One region of the Alcanivorax sp. UBA3183 genome, then DNA from elsewhere that is predicted to be linked to it. Evidence: predicted binding sites of a transcription regulator. Region 1 holds the regulator's gene; each other region holds the start of a gene.
The links. The regulator PhoB, encoded in region 1, activates phosphate uptake and scavenging genes when phosphate is short. The targets are predictions, from matches to a motif close to TGTCATANNNNTGTCANA.

Region 1 (3,310 bases):
CGCCCCTGACAACCGGATGTCCCATGTTTGCCTTCGTTGAACAGCGCTACCCCCAAGCCTGGCCCTATATACAGCTGATGCGACTGGATCGCCCCATCGGTACGCTGCTGCTGCTGTGGCCCACCCTGTGGGCGGTGTGGATTGCCGGTAATGGCACGCCGAGCCTGAAAACCGTGCTGATCTTCATTCTCGGGGTGATCATCATGCGTGCCGCCGGCTGCGTGATTAACGACTTTGCCGACCGGGATTTCGATGGTGACGTGGAACGCACCAAAGGTCGTCCACTGGCCACCGGTGCCATCAGCGCCAAGAAAGCCCTGGCCCTGTTCTGTGGACTGGGGCTGCTGGCCTTTGTGCTGGTGCTGTTCCTCAACGAGCTGACCTTCTGGTTGTCCTTCGGTGGCCTCGGGCTTGCTGTTCTTTACCCCTTCACCAAACGCTTCACCTTCATGCCGCAACTGTTTCTGGGCGCCGCCTTCAGCTGGGCCATCCCCATGGCATTTGCCGCCGAAACCGGGGCAGTGCCGGAAATCGCCTGGCTATTGTATGTGGCCAACCTGGTGTGGACTGTGGCCTACGACACCGAATACGCCATGTGCGACCGGGAAGACGACCTGAAACTGGGCATCAAGAGCACCGCCATCCTGTTCGGCGATGCGGACCGGCTGATGATCGCCATCCTCCAGGGTCTGACTCTGCTGGCGCTGATCATGGTGGGACAACGGCTGGACTTCTCTTGGCCCTGGTACGTGGGCCTGGGCGGCATGACCCTGAGCTTCCTGTTCCAGCACAGTCTGATCCGCTACCGGGAACGCTGGCCCAGCTTCCACGCTTTTCTCAATAACCACTGGGCCGGAGCGTGCGTGTTTGTCGGGTTATATTTCCAGTATCTTTGAGTGGCAAGCTACAAGCTTCAAGTTGCAACGCGACATAGGGTAATGCCACTCGTTAGCCGTGATGACCCGCGCTGAGATTTTTTCTGTTTTTCCTCAGCAGCGCGAAGTGCCGTATCCATCCATCGGCACATGCCCTGAATTGGTGTTATAGCTCGCCTCTTGCTTTTCCCCCAAAAATCCGCCCAACTTGTCATACGGATGTCACAAAAAAGCAATCTAATAGGGCAACATAGATAGACAGGCAAGGAAGGAAAGCCATGTCCCGTAACCGTATTTTGATTGTTGACGACGAGCCCGCTATTCGGGAAATGGTGGCCGTTGCCTTGGAGCTGGCTGATTTTGATGTGCTGGAGGCAGAAAATGCCCAGCGCGGCCACGAAATTATTGTCGATGAACGCCCGGATCTGGTGCTGCTGGACTGGATGCTGCCGTCGATCACCGGCATTGAGCTGGCCCGCCGCCTCAAGCGTGATGAGACCACCAACGAGATCCCCATCATCATGCTCACCGCCAAGAGCGAAGAGGACAACAAGATCCAGGGCCTGGATGTGGGCGCCGACGACTACATCACCAAGCCATTTTCCACCCGCGAGCTGATTTCCCGCATCAAGGCGGTACTGCGCCGGGCTTCCAGCACGGCGGCGGACAAGGCCATTGAAGTGGAAGGTCTCTGCCTGGATCCGGTCAGCCACCGCATCAGCGCCGACGACGAGCCCGTGGACATGGGCCCGACGGAATACCGTCTGCTGGAATTCTTCATGAGCCACCAGGAACGGGCCTACTCGCGCACCCAGTTACTGGATCAGGTGTGGGGCGCCAACGTGTATGTGGAAGACCGCACCATCGATGTGCATATCCGTCGCCTGCGCAAGGCCCTGGCCCCCTTCGGCTACGACCGTTTTATCCAGACGGTACGCGGCACCGGCTACCGTTTTTCAGTAAAATCCGCCAAGGCAGGCTGAACCGATCCGGTTTGCGCTACGCATTGCGCGCAATCAGAAGAGGTGGTGCAATGCGAGTCGGTTACGATTAATGCACCCACGTAGCCGCAACGGGGCGGTGGAAGCGAGATCATGAAAGCCAGTCTGGCCAAGGAAGTAAATCGCATTGTCGGCCTGTTACTGCTGGCCGCTCTGGCGGCGTTAGCGGTGGGCAACATCTGGCCACTGCTGGCAGGCATGCTGGGCTATATCATCTGGAGCACCCGGCAGTTGTTTGGCCTGTACAGCTGGCTGGTGCGCGATGACCATACCGAGCCACCGGACAGCACCGGCCTGTGGGGCGAGTTCTACACTCGCCTTGAACACCTTTTCCAGAAAGAACGCCGCGCCCAGGAAAACCTGCAAGGCATCATTCACCGCGCCCAACAATCGGTGAATGCCCTGGAAGATGTGGTCATCCTCATCGATCAACACGGCTACCTGGAGTACTGGAACCAGGCCGCAGAACACTATATGGGTTTCAATGCCCGCCAGGACCTGGGCCAACCGCTCACCAACCTGATCCGCCATCCGAAATTTACCGAATACCTTAGCCAGGGAGATTTTCGTGACGCCCTGGAAATTCCCTCGCCGGTAGACGACAACCGCATCCTGCAATTTCGCGTCACCGAGTTTGGTGTGGGCGAACAGTTGATGATGGCCCGGGACGTGACCCGGCTCCATCACCTGGAACAGATGCGCAAGGATTTCGTGGCCAACGTGAGCCACGAACTGAAAACCCCGCTGACCGTGCTCAAGGGTTACCTTGAAACCCTGCTTGATACCGTACCGGAAGAACAGTCGCGCCTGCGCCGGGCGCTCACCCAGATGGACAACCAGTCCAACCGCATGGAAGCTCTGGTCTCGGATCTGCTGTTGTTGGCCCGACTGGAAGGCACCGACGCGGACAACCTGAGCCAGGCGGTACCGGTCCACGGCATGCTCAAACGCATGCGCGAAAATGCCCTCGCACTCAGCGCCGACAAGGCCCACAGCATCGAGCTGGACGTGACCGAAGAGGCCCGCCTGATCGCCAACCCGGCAGAGCTGGAAAGCGCGTTCGGCAACCTGATCACCAATGCGGTGAAATACACTCCCGCCGGTGGCCAGATCCAGATTCGCTGGTGGCAGGATGAACGCGGCGCGCATCTGGCAGTGAGCGACAACGGCGTCGGCATTGATCCGGCCCACATTCCGCGCCTCACCGAACGCTTCTATCGCCCGGATAACAGCCGCGTCACCGAGACCGGCGGCACCGGTCTGGGCCTGGCCATCGTCAAGCACGTGATGATCCGCCACAACGGCAAACTGGAAATCAAGAGCGAACTGGGCAAGGGCAGCGTCTTTACCTGTCATTTCCCGGCGGATCGGTTGGTGAGTAAACCCACGGCGGTGGCGGGGTAAAAAGCCAGCGTAGGAGCGCCGCTTGAGGCG
Region 2 (5,176 bases), on a different contig from region 1:
GGCCCGGGCGGAAAAGCCCATGGCGAAGGTCAGACGCTGCCAGCCAAGCTCGTCGTCCGGCAGGCGCTGGGTCTGCTTATCGGCTACTCCCTGTAATCGATGCTCTACGTCCCGCAGGAACAGATAGGCTTCGGTCAGCTCATCCGCCACGTCCTCGGGCAGCAATTCCAGCTCCACCAGTTGCGGCAGCACCTTGATCAGGTTCGGTTCCCGCAGGGCCGGCAGCTGGCCACCACGGATCAGCTGGAACGCCTGAACGATAAATTCCACTTCACGGATGCCGCCGGCACCCAGCTTCACATCCGCCTGCATGCCCTTGCGGTTCACTTCCCGCTCGATCAGGGACTTCATCTCACGCAGGGAGTGGAAGGCCCCGTAGTCTATATAACGACGATAGACGAAGGGATTGAGCCGCTTGATCAGGCGTTTTCCCGCCTGCAGATCACCACCCACCGGGCGCATCTTGATCAGCGCATAACGTTCCCACTCGCGTCCCTGGGTCTCGTAATACCCTTCCATGGCATCGAAACCAATGGCCAGGACGCCGCTCTTGCCCCAGGGGCGCAGGCGCATGTCCACCCGAAATACGAAACCGTCGGCGGTGGGCTGGTCCAGGGCCTTGATCAACTGCTGGCCCAGGCGCACGAAAAACTGGTGATGGCTAAGGCTGCGTCGCTCACCCTCGATTTCGCCTTCATGCTCATAGGCGAAAATCAGATCAATGTCCGAGGACAGGTTCAGCTCCCGCGCCCCCAGCTTGCCCATGGCCAGCACCACCAGCTTCACCGGCTTGCCATCCGGCCCCACCGGGGTGCCACTTTTCTCACAGGCCCAGCCGTGCAGCACGGTCAGCGCTTCCTGTATCAGGGTATCCGCCAGCAGCGACAGATCCGCCACAGTGCTGTGATAATCCCCAATCCCGGCCAGATCCCGCCAGATGATGCGCACCATATGGCGGTGGCGCAGACGGCGCAGGGTACGCTTGAGTTCATCCTCGCTGTGACAGGCGGCCAACTGCTCCTGCACGGTCTGACGGAGCGAATCCTCAGCCAGGGCGCCACTCGGATCACTGTCCTCAAGCCACTGGCCCAGGCCCGGATCACGCTGAAACTGCTGCGCCACATAGTCGGAGCCCGCCCACACCCGGGGCAGGTCATCAAGCAGGGCGTCGGGGATACGGTGACCGGATTCCACAAAGTGTTGCCAGTGCTGGCTGACCAGCACCGACAGTTCATCCGGCAGAGCGTGATATTGGGGTTCTTTCATGGGCGGCTATTGTCGTACGGGAGGGAGAGAAAGGCTAGAGGGCAGGAAGGAGTTGCACGTTGAAAGTTCAAAGCTGAAAGGCGCGGGAAGAGCCTGGACCGCTTAACTCAGGCCGTGCCCGCGATTCACGATCGCAGGTTCGCCATGCAAGCAAGCTCCTACAGCGGCCTAATGAGTCATGCTCACAGACGGGACAGCCATGCCGCGCGAAGCGCCGCCTTTCCCGGGTGCCGCCAATCCTTTCTTCGCGCCTTTCAACTTTGAACTTTCAACTTGCTCATTTTCTATCCCAGCAAAATATCCTGGGACGGCGTCACCCGCATTACCTCTTCAATGGTGGTCAGCCCCTTCGCCACTTTCATGGCGCCGCTGATGCGCAGGGGCTTCATACCATTCTTGAGCGACTGACGGGTGAGGGTTTCCAGTTCGGCGCCCCGGGAAATCTGCTGTTTCAGGGCGGTATTCAGGGGCATGGTTTCATAGACCCCCACGCGACCCAGGTAGCCGGTATCCCGACATTCCAGGCAGCCCACCGGCCGATAGATAACTTCCGGCGGCTTCATCTTGAAGGGGCGCACCAGCTCCTCCCAGGCCTGCACATCGGTCTCCGTGGCTTGCTTGCAGTGAGGACAGAGGGTGCGGATCAGCCGCTGAGCCATCACCCCCAGCACCGTGGCGCTGATCATGTAGGGCGGCACCCCCAAATCCACCAGCCGGGTAATGGACGACGGCGCATCGTTGGTATGCAACGTGGACAACACCAGGTGACCGGTAAGTGCCGCCTGAATCGCCATGTCTGCTGTAGCCAGGTCACGGATCTCGCCGATCATGATGATATCCGGGTCTTGGCGCAGCATGGCCTTGACCCCCTGGGCAAAACTCACGTCGATATTGGCCTGCACCTGCATCTGATTGAAGCTGGACTCCACCATTTCGATGGGGTCCTCAATGGTGCAGACATTCACCTCGCTGGTGGCCAGCTGCTTTAGGGTGGAATACAGGGTGGTGGTCTTGCCTGAACCGGTGGGCCCGGTGACGAAGATGATCCCATGGGGATGCGAGGTCATCCGCTGCCAGGACTCATAGTCCTCCGAGGTGAAGCCCATCTGCTCGAAGCTTCGCACCAGGACATCCGGGTCAAACACCCGCATCACCATCTTTTCCCCGAAGGCAGTAGGCAGGGTGGAAAGTCGCAGCTCGATCTCATCCCCCTCCGGCGACTTGGTCTTCAAACGGCCATCCTGGGGTTTGCGCTTTTCCGCCACATTCAGGCGACTGAGAATTTTCAGTCGGCTGGTCACCGCCGCCATGATCGCCGCCGGCAGTTCGTAGACATCGTGCAGTACGCCATCGATACGGAAGCGCATCTTGCCGGTTTCCCGGCGCGGCTCCAGGTGAATATCGCTGGCCCGCTGGGAAAACGCATACTGCAGAATCCAGTCCACAATATTGACGATGTGCTGGTCATCCGCGTCATGATGCCCCTTACCCACTTCCAACAACTGCTCGAAGTTGGTGATGCCGGACATTTCCTGGCCGGTTTTGCCGGAAGCACCGGCGATGGAACGGCTCAGGTTGTAGAACTCAACGCGGTAGCGGCGCAGCTGCTCCGGGTTGGCCAGCACCACCTCCAGCTCCCGGTCGCGCAGCACCTGCTTGAGGTGGGCCTGCCAGTCACGCACAAAGGGCTGATCGCAGGCCACCACCACCTTGTCGCGCAGCACTTCCAACGCCACGATGCCGTGGCGCTCGGCAAAGGCGTAGCTCATCACATTGGTGACCTGGTCCACATGCACCTTGAGTGGATCAATATGGCAGACCCGGATACCTGCCTTCTCCCCCAGCCAGCGAGTAAGAAATTCCACATCCAGCAACTGATGGGTATTACTGCGATCGGTAAGCCGATACTTGGCCAGCACCTGGATCGGATGCCAGTTCAGCTCCTTCTTTTCCCGCGGCGTGGTGGAAATGACATTGAAGTCCTCCTGACTGACGCGCCCTTCTTCCAGCAACTCGCGCATCAGCCAGCGCACATCAATCAGCAGACCATCCAGTTTGGCGGGGTTGGCGGTGGCGTTCACTCAAGACTCTCCGGTTTGACCAACGGGCCGTCCTGCGGCCTCATTATTTTGTCCTAGTACTGTAACCCTATCATTGAACCCCTGACAGCCCCGGCGGCTTTGACTATACTCGCGACCAGTTTCATGACATGTCTGTGACAGACGCACGGTCGTGCCATGACCCGAGCCCTGTCCCTACTGGGCGACCGCCCGGGAAAGTGGGACACTGATTCCACCTGAAGCCCCTGCTTCAGGTTTTACTCTGACTCTGGATCCGAGGCGCCTATGTCCTTTGGAAGCTCCATTGCCGGCCTGTTTGGCCGCTCCCCCATCAAGCCCCTGCAGCAACACTACGACACCGTTCACGATTGTGCCCGCACCCTGGCGGACTTCTTCGCCGCCGTTACCGAAGGGGACTGGGACAAGGCACGCGCTGCTCGCAAGCGTATCGCCGAGCTGGAAAACCAGGCAGACGAACTGAAAAAAGAGTTCCGCCTGAACCTGCCAAAAAGCCTGTTTCTGCCCATGCCGCGCACCGATCTGCTCGATTTGATCAGCGTGCAGGACAAGGTGGCCAACAAGGCCAAGGACATCTCAGGCCTGATGCTCGGACGGCAGATGAGCATCCCGCCGGTGCTGGCCGAGGTGATGCGCGATTACGTTCAGGGCGCCATCGATACCTCCGCCCAGGCGCAAAAAGCCATCAACGAACTCGATGAACTGATCGAGACCGGCTTCAGTGGCCGTGAAATCCAGATCGTGGAAGAGCTCATCGAAGAGCTGGACCGCCTGGAGCGCAACAACGACGAGCAGCAGATCACCATCCGTTCCACCCTGTTCAAGCTGGAAAGCGAACTGCCCCCGGTGGATGTCATTTTTCTCTACAAGATCATCGAATGGGTAGGCGATCTCGCTGATCGCGCCCAGAAAGTGGGCGGCCGCCTGCAGATGCTGGTCGCACGCTAGGAGCTATCTTATGGAGTGGATGATTGAACACAGCTACCTGATGCTGTTGCTGGCCGGCGCTTTCGGCTTTCTGATGGCCTGGGGCGTGGGCGCCAACGACGTAGCCAACGCCATGGGCACCTCGGTGGGCTCCGGTGCCCTGACGGTGAAACAGGCGGTGATGATCGCCATCGTCTTTGAATTCTGCGGCGCCTATCTGGCCGGTGGCGAAGTGACCGCCACGGTACGCAAAGGCATCGTCGATGCCGGCGTCTTTGCCGAGTTTCCCCACTATCTGGTCTACGGGATGATGTCTGCCCTGCTGGCCGCCGGTATCTGGCTGATTGTTGCCTCCTGGTTCGGCTGGCCGGTCTCCACCACCCACTCCATCGTCGGCGCCATTGTCGGCTTTGCGGCAGTGGGCGTGGGCATGGATGCGGTCAACTGGGGCAAGGTGGGCAACATCGTCGCCAGCTGGGTCACCTCGCCCTTGCTGGCCGGCTTTATCTCCTTTGCCCTGATCAAGAGCGTACAGAAGTTGGTGCTCAACCAGGACGACCCCTTCCAGCGGGCCAAGCGGGTGGTGCCCTTCTACATGTTCCTGGTGGGCTTCGCGATTAGCGCCGTCACCCTGCTGAAAGGTCTCAAGCATATCGGCCTGGAAATCAGCTATGGCGCCAGTCTTGGCTGGTCCGCCGTCGGCGGCCTGATAGTCGCCGTGATCGGCGCCGCTATTCTCAGCCGTATCCAGCCCAACCCGGAAGCCGACAAGGATTTCCGCTTTCACTCCGTGGAGCGCATCTTTGCCGTACTGATGATCTTCACCGCCTGTGCCATGGCCTTCGCCCACGGTTCCAATGATGTGGCCAACGCGGTGGGCCCGCTGGCCGCCATCAACAGCGTCA
Region 3 (5,176 bases), on a different contig from region 1:
TGTGATCACCGATGGCGCCCTGGACCCGTTCACCACCCACGGCCAGGACGGCATCATCGACGACAATGGCTACGTGCTCAACGATGACACCGTGGACGCCCTGGTCAAACAGGCCCTGTCCCAGGCGGAAGCCGGCGCCGACGTGATCGCCCCCTCGGACATGATGGACGGCCGCATCGGCGCCATCCGCGACGCTCTGGAAGCGAACGGCCATATCCACACCCGCATCATGGCCTACTCCGCCAAGTACGCCAGCGCCTACTACGGACCGTTCCGTGACGCCGTGGGCTCCGCCGGCAACCTGGGCAAGGCGGACAAGACCACCTACCAGATGGACCCGGCCAACAGTGACGAGGCCCTGCACGAAATTGCCCTGGACCTGGCCGAAGGCGCCGACATGGTGATGGTTAAACCCGGCATGCCCTACCTGGACGTGGTGCGCAGGGTAAAGGACGAATTCAAAGTGCCGGTGTACGCCTATCAAGTGAGCGGTGAATACGCCATGCACATGGCCGCCTTCCAGAATGGCTGGCTGGACCAGGACAAGGTAATGATGGAATCCCTGCTGGCCTTTAAACGTGCCGGCGCCGACGGCATCCTCACCTACTTTGCCAAGGCGGCTGCGCAGAAACTGAAAGGCTGATCTGAGAGACCCCGTCCAGCGCATTCGCTCCATTGAGCGCAATACCCCACAGCATGCGCTGGACAGGGGCACCGGCCCGCATCCTATAATGCATATACACCAATACATTAGCGGAGCTCTCCAATGGGCCAGGACAAGACCGACACCCTCGCCCCCCTGGAAGTGGGTCGCCATTGCGCCGCCCTGCATTCCCGGGTGCTGTCACGTCTGGTCACCCGCCTCTACAACAACAAGCTGGCAGATACCGGCCTGCGCATTACCCAGTTTTCCATCCTCAATGCCATCAAGGCACAACCGCCGGAATCCATTTTTCAGTTATCCGAATGGCTGGGCATGGAGCGTACCTCCCTGCAGCGCACCGTGGACAAACTGATCGAGAAAGGGCTGGTGGAATCCGAGCCCACCGGCAACAAACGCTCACTAGGTCTGTCGCTCACTGCCGATGGCGAGGCTCTCTACCAGCGGGCACTGATACGCTGGCAGGAAGCCCAGAACGCTTTCGAGTCACTGGTCGGCAAAGAGGAGTGGGACAATATGGCCAGTCAACTTCATCGCTTCAGTACCCGGGTCAAGCAAGAGCTTTAAGCGGCGCTTGAGAAGGCAGGGGCGAATCCGAAAACGCTTTAACGGTATCGATCACCGCCGCATCCCTGAGCACTTTGCGATGACCCAACCCTTGCGTTTGATGCAGCGTAGCCTCTGGAATGGCTTGTTGCAGACGCAGCCCCTCCGCAAAAGGAATCTCCCTGTCACCGGTATCATGGATCAGCAATACCGGGCCACGAATCTGCTTGCCCAACCGCGCTATATTCAGTGCATCGAAACCAATCCCCACCCGGGCGGCCATTTTCTGTAGAAGCTGGAGTCGTGCCCGCTCACCCAGATGCAGAAACGAAGCGAAATTATTGACCATGCCGCGAAATTCCGCCGGTCCGGCAATCAGCACCAGCCTCTCGATACGGCTTTCCTGCGCGGCCACATGGGCCAGAGCCCCGGCGCCCATGGAATGCCCCAGCGCAACGGACACCGGACCACCGATAAAATCCAGCGCCAGACGAATCGCGGCAATGAAATCCCCCACATGGGCCGGCCCATCCGCCTGCTCTCCATGCCCCGGTAAAATCAGGGCGTAGCGGGTATATCGATTGCCATTCACTGCATCGATGAAGGGCAACATCTGTGTGGCCCGGCCGGACCACCCATGCACAAACAGCGCGGCCTCGTCGCCACCCTGCCATATCGCCAGTTGCGCCCGCTCACCCAGCGAAACAGTCAGATCCGGCTCTGATGTGCGGAACGACAATGGCCCCCTGGACACCCGGGGCGTAGTCAACAGATGCAGAGCCGTATCACTGGCGCTGCCTGGCAGCAGCCGACTGTAGCCGGCCATCAAGGTTTGAAAAACGGATAGCAACATAACCCTTCTCCTTTAATGTATATACACTTAAAGAAACCAAAAGGCGCCTCGCTGCATCATGACTACCATTTAGTGTATTTGCACTTTATATTGCTTTATCCTCACAGACAAGCCGGCCCGATTCCAGGGATGGCCCCCGGAGCCGTGAATCCCGGCAGGAACAGCCAATGGCTTATATGAACAAATGGTTATAATTTCGCCGTTTTCTGCTGATTCTGATGACTGGGTCTCTGACCCGAGGAGCAATTGCAATGCGTAGCTTTATATTGATCGCCACCCTGAGCCTGTCGAGCCTGGCCGCTGCTGAAGGCCGCGCCCCAACCGAACAGGAGATGCAGGAGCTGGACATCATCCAGCAATCCTGGATCTTCCAGGGCTGAGTATCCATAAAGCCGCCTGCGGGCGGCTTTATTATTTCATCTCCACTTCCCGCCTCCCCGATCCGCGCGCTATCCTGCTTAACAGGCTGCTGAAAAGCCCGTTAACACAAAATCATTTTGCACCTGTCATTACCGTGTCACATTAATGTCATGCAATAGGGTCTTTGCAAACGGCCCGGTCAGGACGACGCCAATGAATGACATTGCCAGCGAACACAGCGCCATCGACCTCAACAACCCGGACTACTATTTCAACCGGGAGCTGAGCCTGTTGCAGTTCAACCTGCGGGTGCTGGAACAGGCCATGGACGACAGCCATCCCTTGATGGAACGGCTGAACTTTCTGCTGATTTTTTCCAGCAACATGGATGAATTTTTCGAGATCCGTGTGGCCGGACTGAAGAACAAGCTGGAAACCCACACCGGCCAGCCAGGGCCCGACGGCATGCTGGCCGAAGAAGTGCTGAAAGAAATCAGCCGTATCACCCATGACGCGGTGGACCGCCAATACCACATCCTTAACAACATCCTGCTGCCGGCTCTGCGCGAGGAAGGGGTAGACTTTCTTCGCCGCGAAGACTGGACCGAAGCACAGGTGGAATGGGTCAAAAAATATTTCCGCGAACAGATCTACCCAGTGCTCACACCAATTGCGCTGGACCCTTCTCACCCGTTCCCGCGGCTGGTCAACAAGAGCCTGAACTTTATCGTATCGCTGGACGGCAAGGATGCCTTTGGTCGCTCGACCGGTCTGGCCATTGTTCCCGCTCCCCGCTCCCTGCCCCGTCTGATTCGTATTCCTGACGAGATCAGCGAGAGTGGTGACGATAACTTTGTGTTCCTGTCGTCCATGATTCACGCCCACGTCTCCGATCTTTTCCCGGGCATGAAGGCCACCGGCTGTTACCAGTTCCGGGTTACCCGCAATGCGGACATGGAAGTGGACGAGGATGTGGAAGACCTGGCCAGCGCCCTGAAAGGGCAGCTGCTTTCCCTGCGCTATGGGGACGAGGTGCGCCTGGAAGTGGCCGACAACTGCCCACGTCATCTGATTGATTATTTGCTGGAGCAGTTCGAACTGACCGAGATCGATCTGTACGAGGTGAATGGCCCGGTGAACCTGGCTCGCATGTTCACCAGCGTGAACCGCCCACGCCTGCACTACTCGCCTTTCTCACCGAAACTGGCGCCGGCGGTAAAAAAAGCCGACACCATTTTCGACGCCATGGATCAAGGCGACATTCTGCTGCATCACCCCTATGAGTCCTTCCAGCCGGTGATCAATCTGCTGGCAGAAGCGGCCCGCGATCCCAAGGTGCTGGCCATCAAGCAGACCCTATACCGTACCGGTACCAAGTCAGAGATTCTCGATCATCTGGAAACCGCCGCCCGTAATGGCAAGGAAGTGACCGCCATCGTGGAACTGCGTGCCCGCTTCGACGAGGAATCCAATATCGAAGGGGCGCGACGCCTGCAGGAAGCCGGTGCCATCGTGGTGTACGGGGTGGTGGGCTACAAGACCCACGCCAAGATGCTGCTGGTGGTGCGCCGCGAAGGCGACGGCATCAAACGCTACGTGCATCTTGGTACCGGCAACTACCATACCAAGACGACCAAGCTGTACACCGACTACGGCCTGATGACCTGCGAGAAAGGCATCTGCCAGGACGTGCACAAGATCTTCCAGGAGCTCACCGGCATGGGCAAGGCGGCGCGGCTCAAGCAGCTCAAGCATTCCCCCTTTACCCTGCACCCCTCGCTGATCGAATGGATCGACTTTGAAACGCAGCAGGCCACTGCCGGCAAGCCCGCCCGTATCATTGCCAAGTTCAACTCACTCACCGAAGAAAAAATCATCCAGGCCTTGTACCGGGCCAGCCAGGCGGGAGTAGAGATTGATCTGATCGTGCGCGGTATTTGCTGCCTGAAACCGGGTGTGCCAGGTCTGTCAGAGAATATCCGGGTGCGCTCTGTGATCGGACGCTTTCTGGAACACACCCGTATCTACCACTTCCATCATGGTGGAGAAGATCTGGTGTATTGCTCCAGCGCCGACTGGATGGATCGCAACCTGTTCAACCGGGTGGAAACCTGCTTCCCGATCAATGACCCGGTACTCAAGGCCCAGGTAATCGAGCAGGGGCTGCATTTTTACCTGCGCGATAACAGCCGTGCCTGGCTGCTGCAGGCAGATGGAAACTATCTGCACGCCCTGCCCCAGGACGGGCAGGAGAGCTTCATCGCACAGCACGTATTACTGGAAACCTTGGGAGGAAGCTGAATTCTTCATTAATAATTGAGAATGGATAATTGATAACTCGCGGGAAAGGGCATCAGGCCCTGAAACGCAAGAGGCCGCGCCCAAACGCTTGGACGCGGCCTCTTGCATTCAAAGACAACAGCAACACCAATCCGCGCCGTTATCAATTATCCATTCTCAATTATCAACCAACCTCAACTCATAGCCTCCAGCACGAAAATAATCCTGTTCCTGTTCCAGATCCGCCAGTGTCAGGGGATGCTCTTCCAGCCAGTGCTCCGGAAACTGCAGGGACAAGGTATTGCCTTCGGCTTTCAGTACCATCTCGGGAATGACTTCATCACAGCGGGCATGATGCAGGCGAGCAGACAGTCGCAACACCAGGCATAACCGCAACAGGCCCTGCTGCTCATCGTCGGGTAGCTCCGACAGGGCAGACAGGGGAAGCTTGCGACGGTGGCCACGCACCAGCACCG

Region 2: the regulator PhoB is predicted to act here: its motif matches at 3,470-3,487, upstream of B3Q33_RS04700 (TIGR00153 family protein).
Region 3: the regulator PhoB is predicted to act here: its motif matches at 2,576-2,593, upstream of ppk1 (polyphosphate kinase 1).

Annotation. Positions count from the first base shown of each region.
Region 1 is NZ_DEXN01000046.1:2-3,311, reverse strand. It holds gene ubiA (4-hydroxybenzoate octaprenyltransferase) at 24-896, shown strand; gene phoB (phosphate regulon transcriptional regulator PhoB) at 1,154-1,858, shown strand; gene phoR (phosphate regulon sensor histidine kinase PhoR) at 1,970-3,280, shown strand.
Region 2 is NZ_DEXN01000012.1:3,044-8,219, reverse strand. It holds gene glnE (bifunctional [glutamate--ammonia ligase]-adenylyl-L-tyrosine phosphorylase/[glutamate--ammonia-ligase] adenylyltransferase) at 1-1,266, opposite strand, end outside; gene B3Q33_RS04705 (GspE/PulE family protein) at 1,551-3,287, opposite strand; gene B3Q33_RS04700 (TIGR00153 family protein) at 3,612-4,292, shown strand; gene B3Q33_RS04695 (inorganic phosphate transporter) at 4,303-5,176, shown strand, end outside.
Region 3 is NZ_DEXN01000039.1:122,232-127,407, forward strand. It holds gene hemB (porphobilinogen synthase) at 1-643, shown strand, start outside; gene B3Q33_RS12470 (MarR family winged helix-turn-helix transcriptional regulator) at 767-1,228, shown strand; gene B3Q33_RS12475 (alpha/beta hydrolase) at 1,212-2,060, opposite strand; gene B3Q33_RS12480 (hypothetical protein) at 2,312-2,440, shown strand; gene ppk1 (polyphosphate kinase 1) at 2,634-4,721, shown strand; gene ppx (exopolyphosphatase) at 4,878-5,176, opposite strand, start outside.